2 regions of the Streptomyces sp. NBC_00224 genome follow, and region 2 is predicted to be linked to the other one. Evidence: riboswitches for the same ligand, from Rfam matches in the RefSeq annotation. Region 2 holds a riboswitch; the other holds the start of a gene.
What was found. Region 2 has a riboswitch for thiamine pyrophosphate ahead of thiC (phosphomethylpyrimidine synthase ThiC). Riboswitches for the same ligand answer to the same signal wherever they lie in the genome.

Region 1 (7,634 bases), 1.6 Mb from region 2:
GGTCCACCTCCCGCCAGACCCTGAGCGGCGAGGCGCCGAGCACGGCGGCCGCCTCGCGCAGCCGTCCGTCGACCGCGCGCAGTACGGGAAGCATGGTCCGTACGACGAAGGGCACACCCACCAGCGCCTGGGCCAGCGGCACCAGGATCCAGGAGGTGCGCAGGTCCAGCGGCGGCCGGTCCAGGGTGATCAGGAAGCCGAAGCCGACGGTGACGGCGGAGACCCCGAGCGGCAGCATCAGGAGCGCGTCGAAGCCTCGGACCAGGCGTCCTCCGCGGCGGGTGAGGGCCGCGGCCGCCAGTCCGCCGACGACCACCGCGATCCCGGTCGCGGCCAGCGCGTACTGCACGGAGTTCCACACCGCCTCCAGCGGCGGCACCAGGAACGTTCCGCCCGCCCCCACCGACTGGAGGGAGCGGAAGTAGCCGAAGCCGTAGCCGTCGGGGGTGTCCAGGGAGCGGGCGACCAGCACGCCCAGCGGCAGCAGGATCAGTACGGCCACCACGGCCAGCACCGCCGCGAGCAGCGTCCACTGTCCCGCGCCGCGCGGGCGCCGGGCCGTGCGCGCGGGGTCGACGAGCTTCAGGGCGCTCTCGCGCCGCCGTACCGTCCAGGCGTGCACGGCGAGGACCGCGCCGACCGCGGCGAACTGGACGAGGGTCAGGACCGCGGCGGTGGGCAGGTCGAGGAGCTGGGCGGTCTGGCGGTAGATCTCCACTTCGAGCGTGGAGAAGGTGGGGCCGCCGAGGATCTGCACGACGCCGAACGAGGTGAACGTGAAGAGGAAGACCATCAGGGCGGCGGCCGCCACGGCGGGCCCGAGCGCGGGCAGGGTCACCGTGCGCCACGCCGCGAACCGGGAGGCGCCGAGGACCCGGGCGGCTTCCTCCTGGCGCGGGTCGAGCTGTGCCCACAGGCCGCCGACGGTCCGTACGACGACCGCGTAGTTGAAGAAGACATGCGCGAGCAGGATCGCCCACACCGTGGTGTCGAGCCGTACGCCCCACAGCTCGTCAAGGAGCCCGCCCCGGCCGAGCAGCGCCAGGAAGGCGGTGCCGACGACGACGGTGGGCAGCACGAAGGGGACCGTGACCACGGCCCGCAGCAGCTGGCGGCCGGGGAAGTCGAAGCGCGCGAAGACGTACGCGCCGGGCAGCGCGATCAGCAGGGTGAGCGCGGTGGAGGCGAGCGCCTGCCAGGTGGTGAACCACAGGACGTGCCCGATGTCCGGGTCGGTGATCACCTCGCCGATCCGGCCGAGGTGCCAGACGCCGTCGACGCGCAGCCCGCGGCCGACGATCGCGGCCACGGGCCAGGCGAAGAAGAGCGCGAAGAACGCGAGCGGCAGGGCCATCAGGCCGAGCCGCACCGCGTTCGCGCGCACCCTCTTCGCGCCGGGCGTGCGGCTTACTTCAGCACGAGCGAGGACCACGACTTGACCCACTGCTCACGGTTCTTGGAGATCTTCTCCGGAGCGACGTCGTGCGTTTCGGTGACCGTGGCGCCGAACTTGGTGAACAGCTCGGGCAGCTTGGCGTCCTTGAGCACCGGGTTCACGAACATGTTGAGCGGCATGTCCTCCTGGAACTTCTTGGAGATCAGGAAGTCGAGGAGCGCCTTGCCGCCCGCCTCGTTCTTGGCGCCCTTGAGGAGCCCGGCGAACTCGGTCTGGCGGAAGCAGGTGCCGGTGGCGACGCCGGTGGGGGCCTCGGTGGGCTGCGGCTTGGCGTACAGGACCTCGACGGGCGGGCTGGAGGCGTAGGAGACGACCAGCGGGCGGTCGCCCTTGGCCTTCTTGCCGCCGGCCGAGCCGGAGAAGTCCTGGTTGTAGGCCTGCTCCCAGCCGTCGACGACCTTGACGCCGTTGTCCTTGAGCTTCTTCCAGTAGTCCTGCCAGCCGTCGTCGCCGTACTGGGCGGCGCTGCCGAGCAGGAAGCCCAGGCCCGGCGAGGAGGTCGCCGCGTTCTCGGTGACCAGCAGGTTCTTGTACTCGGGCTTGATCAGGTCGGCGAAGGAGCTCGGCGGGCTGAGCTTCTTGTCCGCGAAGTACTTCTTGTCGTAGTTGACGCAGATGTCGCCGGTGTCGATCGGCGTGACCCGGTGCCTGCCCTGGTCGAGCTGGACGGCCGCGGGGACGGCGGCGAGGCCCTTCGCCTCGTACGGGGTGAAGATCCCGTTGTCGAGGGCGCGCGAGAGCAGGGTGTTGTCGACGCCGAAGAAGACGTCGCCGCGCGGGGAACCCTTGGTGAGGATCTCCTGGTTGAGCGCCGCGCCCGCGTCGCCGCTCTTGAGGACCTTGACCGTGTAGCCGGTCTGCGCGGTGAACTCCTTGAGCACCGCGTCGGAGGCGGCGAACGAGTCGTGGCTGACCAGCGTGACGGTCTTGGACATGGTGCCGCCGTCGGACTTGCCGGCGCCGTCGTCCTTGCCGCCGCACGCGGCGAGCGTACTGACCCCGAGGGCGGCGGCGAGCGCGCCGGCCGCCAACTTCTTCGTACTGCGCATGGTTGTGGATCCTCCTGGTGGGACCAGGAAGAGACGCGGCCCTGCTCACCGGGCGGCGGCGAGCAGGGCGCAACAGCTTGAGTGATGACCGAACTTCCTACCCAGAATGACCTGGGCAAGGTTCAGAGGGTCTGCGACCTGACGGTGTCGCACTCTCAGCGCTGTGGCGCTCCCCTGTCGGAATATGCAAATTTCGAGCCCAGACTACCTCTCGGACGCGGCGAGCTGTCCGCACGCTCCGTCGATCTCCTGGCCACGGGTGTCCCGGACGGTGACCGGCACCCCGTGGGCGGCGATGGCCTCGACGAACGCCTTCTCGTCCTCGGGGCGCGAGGCGGTCCACTTCGAGCCCGGCGTCGGGTTCAGCGGGATCAGGTTGACGTGGACGCGCTTGCCCTTGAGGAGGCGGCCGAGCAGGTCACCGCGCCAGGCCTGGTCGTTGATGTCGCGGATCAGTGCGTACTCGATCGAGATGCGGCGGCCGGACTTCTCCGCGTACTCCCACGCCGCGTCCAGGACCTCGCGGACCTTCCAGCGCGTGTTGACCGGGACCAGGGTGTCGCGCAGCTCGTCGTCCGGCGCGTGCAGCGACACGGCGAGGCGGCACTTGAAGCCCTCGTCGGCGAAGCGGTGCATGGCCGGGACCAGGCCGACGGTGGAGACGGTGATGCCGCGCTGGGACAGGCCCAGGCCGTCGGGCTCGGGGTCGGTGAGGCGGCGGATGGAGCCGACGACCCGCTTGTAGTTGGCGAGCGGCTCGCCCATGCCCATGAAGACGATGTTCGACAGGCGCGCCGGGCCGCCGGGGACCTCGCCGTCGCGCAGTGCGCGCATGCCGTCGACGATCTGGTGCACGATCTCGGCGGTCGACAGGTTGCGGTCCAGGCCCGCCTGGCCGGTCGCGCAGAACGGGCAGTTCATACCGCAGCCGGCCTGCGAGGAGATGCACATGGTCACCCGGTCGGGGTAGCGCATCAGGACCGACTCGACGAGCGTCCCGTCGTGCAGCCGCCACAGCGTCTTGCGGGTGGTGTCGTCGTCGCACGAGATGTGCCGCACCACCGACATCAGGTCCGGCAGCAGCTCCTCCTGGAGCCGGGTGCGCGCGGCCGCGGGGATGTCCGTCCACTCGGCCGGGTCGTGCGCGTACCGCGCGAAGTAGTGCTGCGAGAGCTGCTTGGCGCGGAACGGCTTCTCGCCGATCGCGGCGACAGCCTCTTTCCGCTCGGCGGGCGAGAGGTCGGCGAGGTGCCGCGGCGGCTTCTTGGCTCCGCGGGGGGCGACGAAAGTGAGTTCTCCGGGCTTCGGCATGGTCCCACCAGTGTCTCAGACATACGGAAAGGGGCTCGCCGTCCTGTGGACAACGAGCCCCCGACCGATGAAACAGCAGGTCAGCGCCTGGTGAAGCAGCCGGTCAGCTGCCGACGAAGGCGACCATCAACAGCCACACCACTGGTGCCGTAGGCAGCAAGGAGTCCAGGCGGTCCATGATGCCGCCGTGGCCGGGCAGCAGCGTGCCCATGTCCTTGATGCCGAGGTCCCGCTTGATCATCGACTCGCCGAGGTCGCCGAGCGTGGCGCTCGCCGCGACCGCGAGGCCGAGCAGCAGGCCCTGCCACCACTGGCCGTCGTCGATGAGGAACTGCATGCACACCGCGCCCGCCGCCATCGCGAACGTCACCGCGCCGAGCAGGCCCTCACGGGTCTTGCCGGGGCTGATGCGCGGCGCCAGCTTCGTCTTGCCGAAGCGCCAGCCGATGGCGTACGCGCCGGTGTCGCTGACCACGGTCAGCAGCAGGAAGACGAAGACCCGCCAGGGCCCGTCGTCGGCGGTCAGCATCATCGCGACGAACGTGGCCAGGAACGGCACGTAGAACGCCGCGAAGACACCCGCGGTGACGTCCTTGAGATAGCCCTCGGGCTTCTCCGTCATCCGCCACACCAGCACCGCGAGCGACGTGAGCGCCATCGCGACCCAGGCGCCTTCGGCACCGCGCGCGTAGCCGGCGACGACCATCGCCGCGCCGCCCACCGCGAGCGGCACCAGCGGCGCCTTGATGCCCTTGCGCTCGTCGAGCCGGGAGGTGAGCTCCCACAGGCCGACGACGACCGCCACCGCGATCACCCCGACGAAGACGGCCTTGACGACGAACAGCGACGCCAGGATCACCGCGCCGAGCCCGACGCCGACCCCTATCGCGGCCCGCAGGTCGCGCCCGGCCCGCTTCTTCTCCGGCTGCGCGGGCCGCTGCGGCTGCTGCGGAGTCGAAGGTGGTACCGAGCTGGGCATGGGCTCCTGCGGCGTCTCTTCGCGGAACAGGGGACCGCTCACCCGAGCGGCCCCCCGGTCACGTTGTTCGCGGTCTACGGCGTCTCTGCCCGCGTCTGGCACTGCGGGCGATCGGTGCGTCCGGGACGGGGCGTCATACGCATCGTAGGCAGCGCCCGCCGAAGGCACCTCCTGGGAAGGCCCCTGGTCGGACGGCCCCCAGTGCTCGGGGCGCGGCGGAGCCCCCCAGGAAGAGTCGTTCATCAGACTTCGAGCAGCTCTGCTTCCTTGTGCTTGAGCAGCTCGTCCACCTGCGCGACGTACTTCGCGGTGGTGTCGTCGAGCTCCTTCTCCGCACGGCGGACCTCGTCCTCGCCGGACTCCTTGTCCTTGACGAGCTTGTCGAGGGCGTCCTTGGCCTTGCGGCGCACGGAACGGATCGACACCTTGGAGTCCTCGGCCTTGGTCCGGGCGACCTTGATGTAGTCCCGGCGGCGCTCCTCCGTCAGCTCCGGGAACGTCACCCGGATGATGGAGCCGTCATTGCTCGGGTTGACGCCCAGGTCCGAGTCGCGGATCGCCTGCTCGATGTTGCGCAGCGCGCTCTTGTCGAACGGGGTCACCACGGCCATGCGCGGCTCGGGCACCGAGAACGAGGCCAGCTGGTTGATCGGCGTCAGCGCACCGTAGTAGTCAGCCACGATCTTGTTGAACATCGCCGGGTGCGCACGGCCGGTGCGAATCGCGGCGAAGTCCTCCTTGGCGACCACGACGGCCTTCTCCATCTTCTCCTCGGCTTCGAGGAGGATTTCTTCGATCACCACTTGCTCCTGCATGTCTTGAGTGGGCCGGGAGTGCTCCGTGGGGTGCTCAACGGCCCTGCGTAACCCGCGTCTTCCCCTGCACGGTGTCCGACCGTCAGGGGATTGTCCATCCCCCGGTCAGGCCCGGGTGCCCTGGTCGCTCACGAGCGTGCCGATCTTCTCACCCTTGACCGCGCGAGCGATATTGCCCTCGGCGAGCAGTTCGAAGACAAGGATGGGGAGGTTGTTGTCGCGGCAGAGGGTGATGGCCGTCATGTCCGCCACCTTCAGGTCGCGGGTGATGACCTCGCCGTACTCCAGCGCGTCGAACTTCACGGCGTCCGGGTTGACGCGGGGGTCGGAGTCGTAGACCCCGTCCACCCCGTTCTTGCCCATCAGCATGGCCTCGGCGTCGATCTCCAGGGCGCGCTGGGCGGCCGTGGTGTCGGTGGAGAAGTACGGCATGCCCATGCCCGCGCCGAAGATGACGACGCGTCCCTTCTCCAGGTGGCGCACCGCGCGCAGCGGGATGTACGGCTCCGCGACCTGGCCCATCGTGATGGCGGTCTGGACCCGGGAGTCGATGCCCTCCTTCTCCAGGAAGTCCTGGAGAGCGAGGCAGTTCATGACCGTGCCGAGCATGCCCATGTAGTCGGAGCGGGCCCGGTCCATGCCGCGCTGCTGGAGCTCGGCTCCACGGAAGAAGTTGCCGCCGCCGATGACGACGGCGATCTGCGCGCCGTCCCGTACGACATTGGCGATCTCGCGGGCGATGGCGTGCACGACGTCGGGGTCCACGCCGAGACCCCCTCCGCCGGCGAACGCCTCACCGGAGAGCTTCAGCATGAAGCGCCCGGTCACCTTGCCGTCGTCGCGCTTGTGGTCAGCCTGGGTGGCGGCGTCCGCGCCCTGATTCATGGGGATCTCCTCGTACACATACGAAGAAGGCCATTGCCGGTGGGTGCTGTGTCCCTGAGCGGCAATGGCCTCCTCGTCAGATCTGCGGTCGTCCGTCGCGAGCGCGGCCGACGACTGCCTCAGACCCTAGCGGGGTCTTCCGTCGATCGCTGAACGGACTCAGATGCCGACCTTGATGCGCGAGAAGCGCTTCAGGGTGACACCGGCCTCGTCCAGAACCTTCTGGACGGACTTCTTGTTGTCGAGCGCGTACGGCTGGCCAAGGAGCGTGGCGTCCTTGAAGAAGCCGTTGACGCGACCCTCGACGATCTTCGGGAGCGCGGCCTCGGGCTTGCCCTCGGCGCGCGTGGTCTCCTCGGCGACACGACGCTCGGTCTCGACGATCTCGGCCGGGACGTCCTCGCGGGACAGCCACTTCGGGGCGAACGCGGCGATGTGCTGCGCGATGCCCTTGGCGACGTCGGCGTCGGCCTTGTCCAGCTCGACCAGAACACCGATCTGCGGCGGCAGGTCGGGCATGGTGCGGTGCATGTACGCGAAGACGAAGCCGTCGCCGTACTGCGCGAAGCGGTCCAGGACGATCTTCTCGCCCAGGTTGGCGTTGGCCTCGTCGACGTACGCCTGGACGGTCTTGCCGGCCTCGATCTCGGAGGCGAGCAGCGCCTCCAGGTCGGCCGGGGAGGTCGCGGCGACGTGCGCGGCCAGCGCGGCGGCGGTGGCCTGGAACTTCTCGCCCTTGGCGACGAAGTCCGTCTCGCACTTCAGCTCAAGGATGACACCGGAGGTGTTGTCCTCGGCGATGAGGGAGACGACCGCACCGTTCTCGGCGGAACGGCCCTCGCGCTTGGCGACGCCCTTCTGGCCCTTGATGCGCAGCGCCTCGACGGCCTTGTCGACGTTGCCGTCGGCCTCGTCCAGCGCCTTCTTGCAGTCCATCATGCCGGCGCCGGTGAGCTCGCGGAGCTTCTTGACGTCAGCGGCGGTGTAGTTCGCCATGAGTCTGTGTTTCTCTCTCGAAGTCTGACTCGAAGTCTGAAAGATCTACGGGGCTACGGGGTGACGGCGGGGGCACAGCCTGTGCCCCCGCCGTCACCGCCGAAGCGAAGACCGTGAAGGTCAGGCCTGCTCGGCGTCCGCGG
Region 2 (7,634 bases):
GCAGCGCCGCGCCCGCGTACGCCAGGACCAGGGTGTTGACCACCGACGCGATGTGGTCGCGGCCGATCCGGATGCCCGCCCGGTACAGCCCGCGCGGACCCATCGTCGGATTGGCCTCGTGGAGCTCCCAGACCGCCGACGTCTGGGTGACCGTCACATCGTCGAGCACCCCGAGCGATCCGATGATCACGCCGGCCAGCAGCAGACCGGACATGTCGATGTTCGGGTACAGCGCGTGGATCAGGCCGGTGTTGTCGTCGGTGTTACCGGTCAGCGAGGCCCAGCCGATGAAGAGCGACCCGAGCAGCCCGATCAGGACGAGCGAGACCAGCGTGCCGAGCACGGCGACCGAGGTGCGCGCCGACAGGCCGTGGCACATGTACAGCGCGATCAGCATGATCGCGCTCGACCCGACCACCGCGACCAGCAGCGGATTGGAGCCCTGGAGGATCGCCGGCAGGATGAACAGGGTCAGCACGGCGAACGAGACGACCAGCGCGACGAGCGCCATCACCCCGCGCAGCCGGCCGACGACCACGACCGCGAGGGCGAAGATGCCCGCGAGCAGCGCCATCGGGAGCCGCCGGTTCACATCGGTCACCGAATACTGCAGGTCGTGCGGGGCGTCGGGGGCGTACGCGACGATCACGCCCTGCCCCTTGTGCAGTTGGCGCGGAGCGTCCGGCTGGACGATCTCGGTGAAGGTGCGGCCCTTCTCCTTGCCGCTGGTGACCTCGATGGTCGCCTTGGCGCACAGGCCCCGATCGGAGCGCTCGGCCTCCTGGCCCTTGGCGGTCGAGGTGTTGCCGTTCGACGGGGTCTGACCGCCGTTGACCGTCTTGCAGTCGACCTTCTGGAGTGCGACGACCTTCGCCTGCTGGGTCTGGCGGTCGAAGCCGACTCCGGTGCGCTGGTGGGACGGGGATCCCCCGGGCCACAGCACGGCCAGGCCGACGAGCACCGCGACCGAGAAAGGGATCAGCACGGCGGCGATCACCTTGCGGAGATGCTTGGAGACGGGCGCCGCGGGACCGTGGCTGTGCGTGTGCCCGGAGGTCTGGCCGTGCGGGTGTCCGTGGGCGTCTTCGGGGGGCTGCTCTGCTGACGTCACCGCCCGATCATCGCAAGAACGGTGGGGCCCCTCTGTTCAGCGCGCTGGCGATGACGCTAGCGTGGTGACACCTTTGCACACGCGGGAGCTCGGAGCACCGGGCTGAGAGGGCGCTGAAAGCCGTACGAACCGTACGGAAGTGGCTGCGCCGACCGCCGAACCTGTTACCGGGTAATGCCGGCGTAGGGAGTAGGTCTCATGACCGTTCAGGACGCACGCACGCCTGCCTCGAATCAGAGCGAGGCCGGGAAGTCCATCGGCTGGCACAAGGGATACGTCGAGGGCTCGCGCCCCGACCTCCGGGTGCCGGTCCGCCAGGTGCACCTCACCAACGGCAAGGACGTCACGCTGTACGACACGTCCGGGCCGTACACGGACCCGAACATCGAGACGGACGTCCGCCGCGGACTCGCCCCGCTCCGGGAGAACTGGATCATCGCGCGCGGGGACACCGAGGAGTACGCGGGCCGCCCCGTGCGCCCCGAGGACGACGGCATCAAGCACACCTCGCCGCGTGGCGGGCTGAAGAACCTCGACGCGGTGTTCCCGGGCCGGCCGCGCCAGCCGCGCCGGGGCCGAGGCGGCCAGGCCGTCACCCAGCTCGCGTACGCCCGCCGGGGCGAGATCACCCCGGAGATGGAGTACGTCGCGATCCGCGAGAACGTCTCGCCCGAGGTCGTGCGCGAGGAGATCGCGGCCGGGCGCGCGGTGCTGCCCGCCAACGTCAACCACCCCGAGATCGAGCCGATGATCATCGGCAAGCGGTTCCTGGTGAAGGTCAACGCCAACATCGGCAACTCCGCCGTCACCTCCTCCATCGAGGAGGAGGTCGACAAGATGACCTGGGCCACCCGCTGGGGCGCCGACACGGTCATGGACCTCTCCACCGGCCGCAACATCCACACCACCCGCGAGTGGGTGCTGCGCAACTCCCCCGTCCCGATCGGCACCGTGCCGCTCTACCAGGCGCTGGAGAAGGTCGACGGCCGCGCCGAGGAGCTGACCTGGGACGTCTACAAGGACACGGTCATCGAGCAGGCCGAGCAGGGCGTCGACTACATGACGGTCCACGCCGGGGTGCTCCTGCGGTACGTGCCGCTCACCGCCCGCCGCAAGACCGGCATCGTCTCGCGCGGCGGCTCGATCATGGCCGCCTGGTGCCTCGCGCACCACAAGGAGTCGTTCCTGTACGAGAACTTCGAGGAGCTGTGCGAGATCCTCGCGGCGTACGACGTGACGTACTCCCTGGGCGACGGCCTGCGCCCGGGCTCCATCGCGGACGCCAACGACGAGGCGCAGTTCGCCGAGCTGCGCACGCTCGGTGAGCTCAACACGATCGCCAAGCGCCACAACGTCCAGACGATGATCGAGGGCCCGGGCCACGTCCCGATGCACAAGATCAAGGAGAACATCGACCTCCAGCAGGAGATCTGCGAGGAGGCGCCGTTCTACACGCTCGGCCCGCTGACCACCGACGTCGCCCCGGCGTACGACCACATCACCTCCGGCATCGGCGCGGCGATGATCGCCTGGTGGGGCACCGCGATGCTCTGCTACGTCACGCCCAAGGAGCACCTGGGCCTGCCGAACCGCGACGACGTGAAGACGGGCGTCATCACCTACAAGATCGCGGCGCACGCGGCCGACCTCGCCAAGGGGCACCCGGGCGCCCAGGACTGGGACGACGCGCTCTCGGACGCCCGCTTCGAGTTCCGCTGGGAGGACCAGTTCAATCTGGCCCTCGACCCGGACACCGCCCGGGAGTTCCACGACGAGACGCTGCCCGCCGAGCCGGCGAAGACCGCGCACTTCTGCTCGATGTGCGGGCCGAAGTTCTGCTCGATGAAGATCTCGCAGGACATCCGGCGCCAGCACGGCGGGGATCTGGCGGCGGGGGACATCGAGGCCGGGATGGCGGAGAAGTCCAAGGAGTTCGCCGAGGCGGGCAACCGCGTCTATCTGCCGATCGCGGAGTGACGTCCGCGTACCGATGTTTCACGTGAAACAGCGATCCCTGTTTCACGTGAAACATGCGCGGCCGTGGTTTCACGTGAAACGAACGCGCCGGTGGTTTCCCGGTGGGATCCCGGCGGTTTCACGTGAAACGGGCGCCCCGAAGCCGGTCACTCCGGCTGGTGTTCGGGGCCCCCGAAGTCGGGACTGGTGAAGTCCGGGCTGGTGAAGCTGGGCCGGGTCCCCTTGGACGAGTCACCCGGGCTGTCGAAGTCGGGCCGGTCGTAGCCGAGGCTCGGTATCCGGCCCGCCGAGCGGCGCCTCGGCGCACCCGGACCGGCACCCGGGTCGGCCAGCGCCTCACGCAGGAACGGGTAGATGCCCCGCTCCACCAGGGCGTGGCGCCATGCGTCACGGGCCCGGGAGACCTCCTGCGTTCTCTCGTCGCCCACCTCGGCCTCCTCCGGCTCGGCGACGACCTGGGTGGCGCCGTTGCGGATCGCGGTGAGCAGGAGGCTGATCGCGGCGGCGAGTATCGCGGCCGCGGTGAGCGCGCCGAAGAACCAGCCGGCGGTCAGTAAAGTGTCGGCGAAGGCGGGCTCGGGGTTGAGCATCTTCAGGATGTAGCCCACCAACAGGAAGATCGCGGCGGCGGTCCCGGAGAGGACCGGCGCCAGCACCGCGACGACCGCGCCGACGCCTGCACCCGAGGTGGATTCCGGGCTGTCGACCACCGGAGGCGTCATCACCGAGCCGCGCTCCGATGTGAGCGCGGGGGTGGAGGGCGTGCGCAACTCCTCGCGCACCCTGACGTAGTGGTCGTACTCGGCCGCCGCGGCCGCCGAGACGAGGGCACCGGCGTTGAGCACCATGGTGCGCAACTGCTCGGTGTTGAGCCTTACTCCTACGCCGGCCAGCTCAGGCCGGTCGGGCGCGGTGCGCAGTGCGTCGTCGAGGATCCGCTCGAACTCCGGGCGGTCCTCGGTCAGCAGGTGCGGAGCGCTGTTCATGTGCATCCCCCGATGCTCCGTAGGGCCGGAAAGCCCGCCTGACGAACGGGCAATCGGGCGGAAACGGAGGAGAGCCTGCTACGGATAAGCCGATGGTAGAGCGGTTACGGCACGGGGTGACAGGGTGTTTCCGAAATCACCTTGCTGCCGCCCGAGCCGGTGTTTTCCCGATTACGCGTCAGTCATGCAGAGGCAACTGCACGACCAGCAGTTTTCCGGCCATGGTCACCCCACCGTCCATGGCGATGGCGAGGCCGTCCGCGTACACATGCGGTCCCTCCACGACCGGACGGGAGTCTTCCTCGCCGTCTTCGGTACCCACTTCGCCCAGCAGATAGGGAATCGGGCTGTGTCCGTGGACCACCCGCTGCCCGCCGTACGCCGAGAGCAGCTCACGCGCGGCCTCGGGGCCACCGTCGTCGCGGAAGGCGAAGCGCTTGGTGAACTTCCGGAACAGGTCCCAGCATTCGTCGGCGTCGTTGCGGGTGAGCAGCGCGTGCACGGTGTCGTTCACGGCCTCGATGGAGTCGCCGTACTCCAGATACGCGGTGGTGTCGGAGTGCATCAGCAGATGCCCGTCCTCCTGCTCGATCGCGTCGAGGCGGGACATCCACTGCAGATGGACGTCCTGGAGGCGATCCATGTCGACCTTCTGGCCGCCGTTGAGCAGCCAGGCGGCCTGGAAGGTGGCGGTGCCCGCACCGGAGTTGACCGGGGTGTCACCGAAACGCTTGGCGCCGATCAGGAGCAGCTCGTGGTTGCCCATGAGGGCCTTGCAGTAGCCGCCGGCGGCCGCGGCCTCGGCCGACAGCCGCATCACCAGGTCGATGACGCCGATGCCGTCGGGACCGCGATCGGTGAAGTCGCCGAGGAACCAGAGGCGGGCATTGCCCGCGGCCCAGTTCGCGTCGACGTCGATCAGCCCCTGCTCGCGCAGCGCGGCCAGGAGTTCGTCGAGGTAGCCGTGGACGTCGCCCACGACGTAGAGCGGCCCGAGCCCGTCCGGCAGGGGCGCCGGGGTGGGGTCGGTCTGCACCCGGACCTGCACGGTGTCCCCCCGGTTGATCACCGGGAGGTCGCGTGCCGTCGGGGTGTAGCCCTCGGGCGGCTCGTCGTCCGCGAAGGCGTTCCCCGGGTGGATGTCCGGGGGGTACGCCTCCGCCGGGTGCACGGCCGCGGGAGGATGCGGCTGCGCCGGTGGAGGCATCTCGACTGGTGGGGGCGGCGGGGGGACCTGCGCGGAATGCGCGGGAGCCTGCGCGTACGGAGGCACCCGGAAGTCACGCAACGTCTCCGTCCGCTCGGGTCCCTGACCGGCCCCCTGAGTCATCGACCCCTCCACCACCGTCGCGCCGCCGTACACCGTGGGACCCCCCTGGTCGGGCGGGGATCCGTGGTGTCGTGCGCCCATCATAGGAATGAGGCTCGTGCTGTGTGACGCACCAGGGGTGGTGAATCCGGGCGCGGCCTTGCTTCCCCGGTTGTTATGTCCCCCAATGTGTTGGTCTAGTCCTTGTCCGCATCGCTGTCGGGGCTCCTGTCCGGCACGTTCGGGTCCTGGCCGAGTCCCCTGGGTTCCGCGACGGGGGAGCGCGGGGGACTGACCGTCGTACGCGGCGACCGGCGCTGCGACGACGTGCGGATGATGAGTTCGGTCGGTATCACCTGCTCGATCGGGTGACCGTGGTCGATGCCTTCGATGGCGTCGATGAGCAGTTGGACCACGGCGGTGCCGATGCGCCGGGGCTTGAGCGAGAGGGTGGTGATGGGCGGTTCGGTGCTCGCGTACACGGTGGACTCGCTGCAGCAGACGAGCAGCAGGTCCTCGGGCACCCGCAGGCCGTATCTGCGGGCGGCCGCCAGCAGATCGGTGCCGTTGGGGTCGAACAGTCCGTACACGGCGTCGGGGCGGTCCGGGCGGGCGAGCAGCCGGTCGGCCGCGACGGCGCCCGCGCACGGGTCGTGGGCGGGGTAGGACTCGTAGACCGGGTCCTGCCCGACCCGCTCGCACCAGCTCAGATACGCCTCGGTGGAGAGCCGGGTATAGGTGTCGGTGGTGGTGCCGGTGAGGAGGCCGATCCGGCGGGCGCCGGCGGCTGCGAGATGGTCGAGCAGTTCGAGTACGGCGGCCTCGTGGTCGTTGTCGACCCAGGCGGTCACCGGTAGCGAACCCGCCGGACGTCCGTCGGAGACCACCGGTAGTCCCTGGCGGACCAGTTCGGTGACGACGGGGTCCTGGTCGGAGGGGTCGATCACGACGGTGCCGTCGAGGGCGACGTTCGACCAGACGTCCGCGGGGCTGCGGCGTGAGGTGGCGGGCAGGATGACGAGGGCGTAGCCGCGCGCGAGCGCGGCCGATGTCGCGGCCCTCGCCATCTCGGCGAAATAGGCGAACTCGGTGAAGGTGAAAGGTTCATCCCCGTATGTCGTCACAGTCAGGCCGATCAAGCCCGACTTGCCGGTACGGAGCGTGCGGGCCGCTGCGGATGGGCGATAGCCCAGCCGGTCTGCGACCTCGCGGACGTGGCGGCGGGTGGCGTCGGGGAGCCGGCCCTTGCCGTTGAGCGCGTCGGAGACGGTCGTGATGGAGACACCGGCGGCGGCGGCAACGTCCCGAATGCCCGCCCTCCCCAGCCGGCGACCGGTCGACCGGCTCACCTGGTGCTTCCCTGCTGCTGTCATGGCGAGCCGATAGTAGGGCGAGGCGAGACAGTTGGCCCGGGTGCATATGCACGCGTTGACAGGCACGTTTCTGCATGATCGTAAATGGCTAAGCGCCTTGATTTGCATGGGAGTTGGGCGGAGTCACGTTGTGGTGGCGGTTGTCGATCGGTGGGCGGCTGCCGAATGCCCGATGTTTCGAAGAGGTCTCAACTCACCTGCACGAGGGATGCGCGCCACGGCGCGAGCCACCGGCGCACGGCTTTGACGGGGAGCGCTCCCCCTCCCGCGTGCCCACGTCCCCGGGGCGGGGCGGGCGGGGCGGCCGCGTCCGGAGGATGCCTTTTGGCTCTTCGCAGGGGCGCCGAATCCTCATAAGGTGAGCAGTATTCGTACGGACGGAACGGTCGAGGAGGACCTGCGGTGAGCGAGACGAGCCCCAAGCTGCGCGCCGAGCTGGACGGCATCCCCACCTACAAGCCCGGCAAGCCCGCGGCCGCCGGCGGCCCGGTCGCGTACAAGCTGTCCTCCAACGAGAATCCGTACCCGCCGCTGCCGGGGGTGATGGAGGGCGTCGTGGCCGCCGCCGGGAGCTTCAACCGCTACCCGGACATGGCGTGCACCGGTCTGATGAACGAGCTGGCGGACCGTTTCGGCGTGCCGCTCACCCACCTCGCCACCGGCACGGGCTCGGTCGGTGTCGCCCAGCAGCTGCTCCAGGCCACCTCCGGCCCCGGCGACGAGGTCATCTACGCCTGGCGCTCCTTCGAGGCGTACCCGATCATCACCCAGATCAGTGGAGCGACGTCCGTAAAGGTGCCGCTGACCTCGGACGATGTGCACGACCTGGACGCGATGGCCGAGGCGATCACCGACCGGACCCGGCTGATCTTCGTCTG

Region 1: it holds a riboswitch for thiamine pyrophosphate, as region 2 does, so the genes downstream of both, OG965_RS29035 (thiamine ABC transporter substrate binding subunit) here and thiC (phosphomethylpyrimidine synthase ThiC) in region 2, are expected to answer to the same signal.

Annotation. Positions count from the first base shown of each region.
Region 1 is NZ_CP108106.1:6,466,148-6,473,781, reverse strand. It holds gene OG965_RS29040 (ABC transporter permease) at 1-1,369, opposite strand, end outside; gene OG965_RS29035 (thiamine ABC transporter substrate binding subunit) at 1,408-2,505, opposite strand; TPP riboswitch at 2,582-2,691, opposite strand; gene rlmN (23S rRNA (adenine(2503)-C(2))-methyltransferase RlmN) at 2,710-3,816, opposite strand; gene OG965_RS29025 (phosphatidate cytidylyltransferase) at 3,920-5,038, opposite strand; gene frr (ribosome recycling factor) at 5,038-5,595, opposite strand; gene pyrH (UMP kinase) at 5,716-6,495, opposite strand; gene tsf (translation elongation factor Ts) at 6,655-7,491, opposite strand; gene rpsB (30S ribosomal protein S2) at 7,612-7,634, opposite strand, start outside.
Region 2 is NZ_CP108106.1:4,834,110-4,841,743, forward strand. It holds gene OG965_RS21555 (YibE/F family protein) at 1-1,111, opposite strand, end outside; TPP riboswitch at 1,183-1,317, shown strand; gene thiC (phosphomethylpyrimidine synthase ThiC) at 1,310-3,088, shown strand; gene OG965_RS21565 (hypothetical protein) at 3,235-4,080, opposite strand; gene OG965_RS21570 (metallophosphoesterase) at 4,253-5,419, opposite strand; gene OG965_RS21575 (LacI family DNA-binding transcriptional regulator) at 5,581-6,756, opposite strand; gene hisC (histidinol-phosphate transaminase) at 7,159-7,634, shown strand, end outside.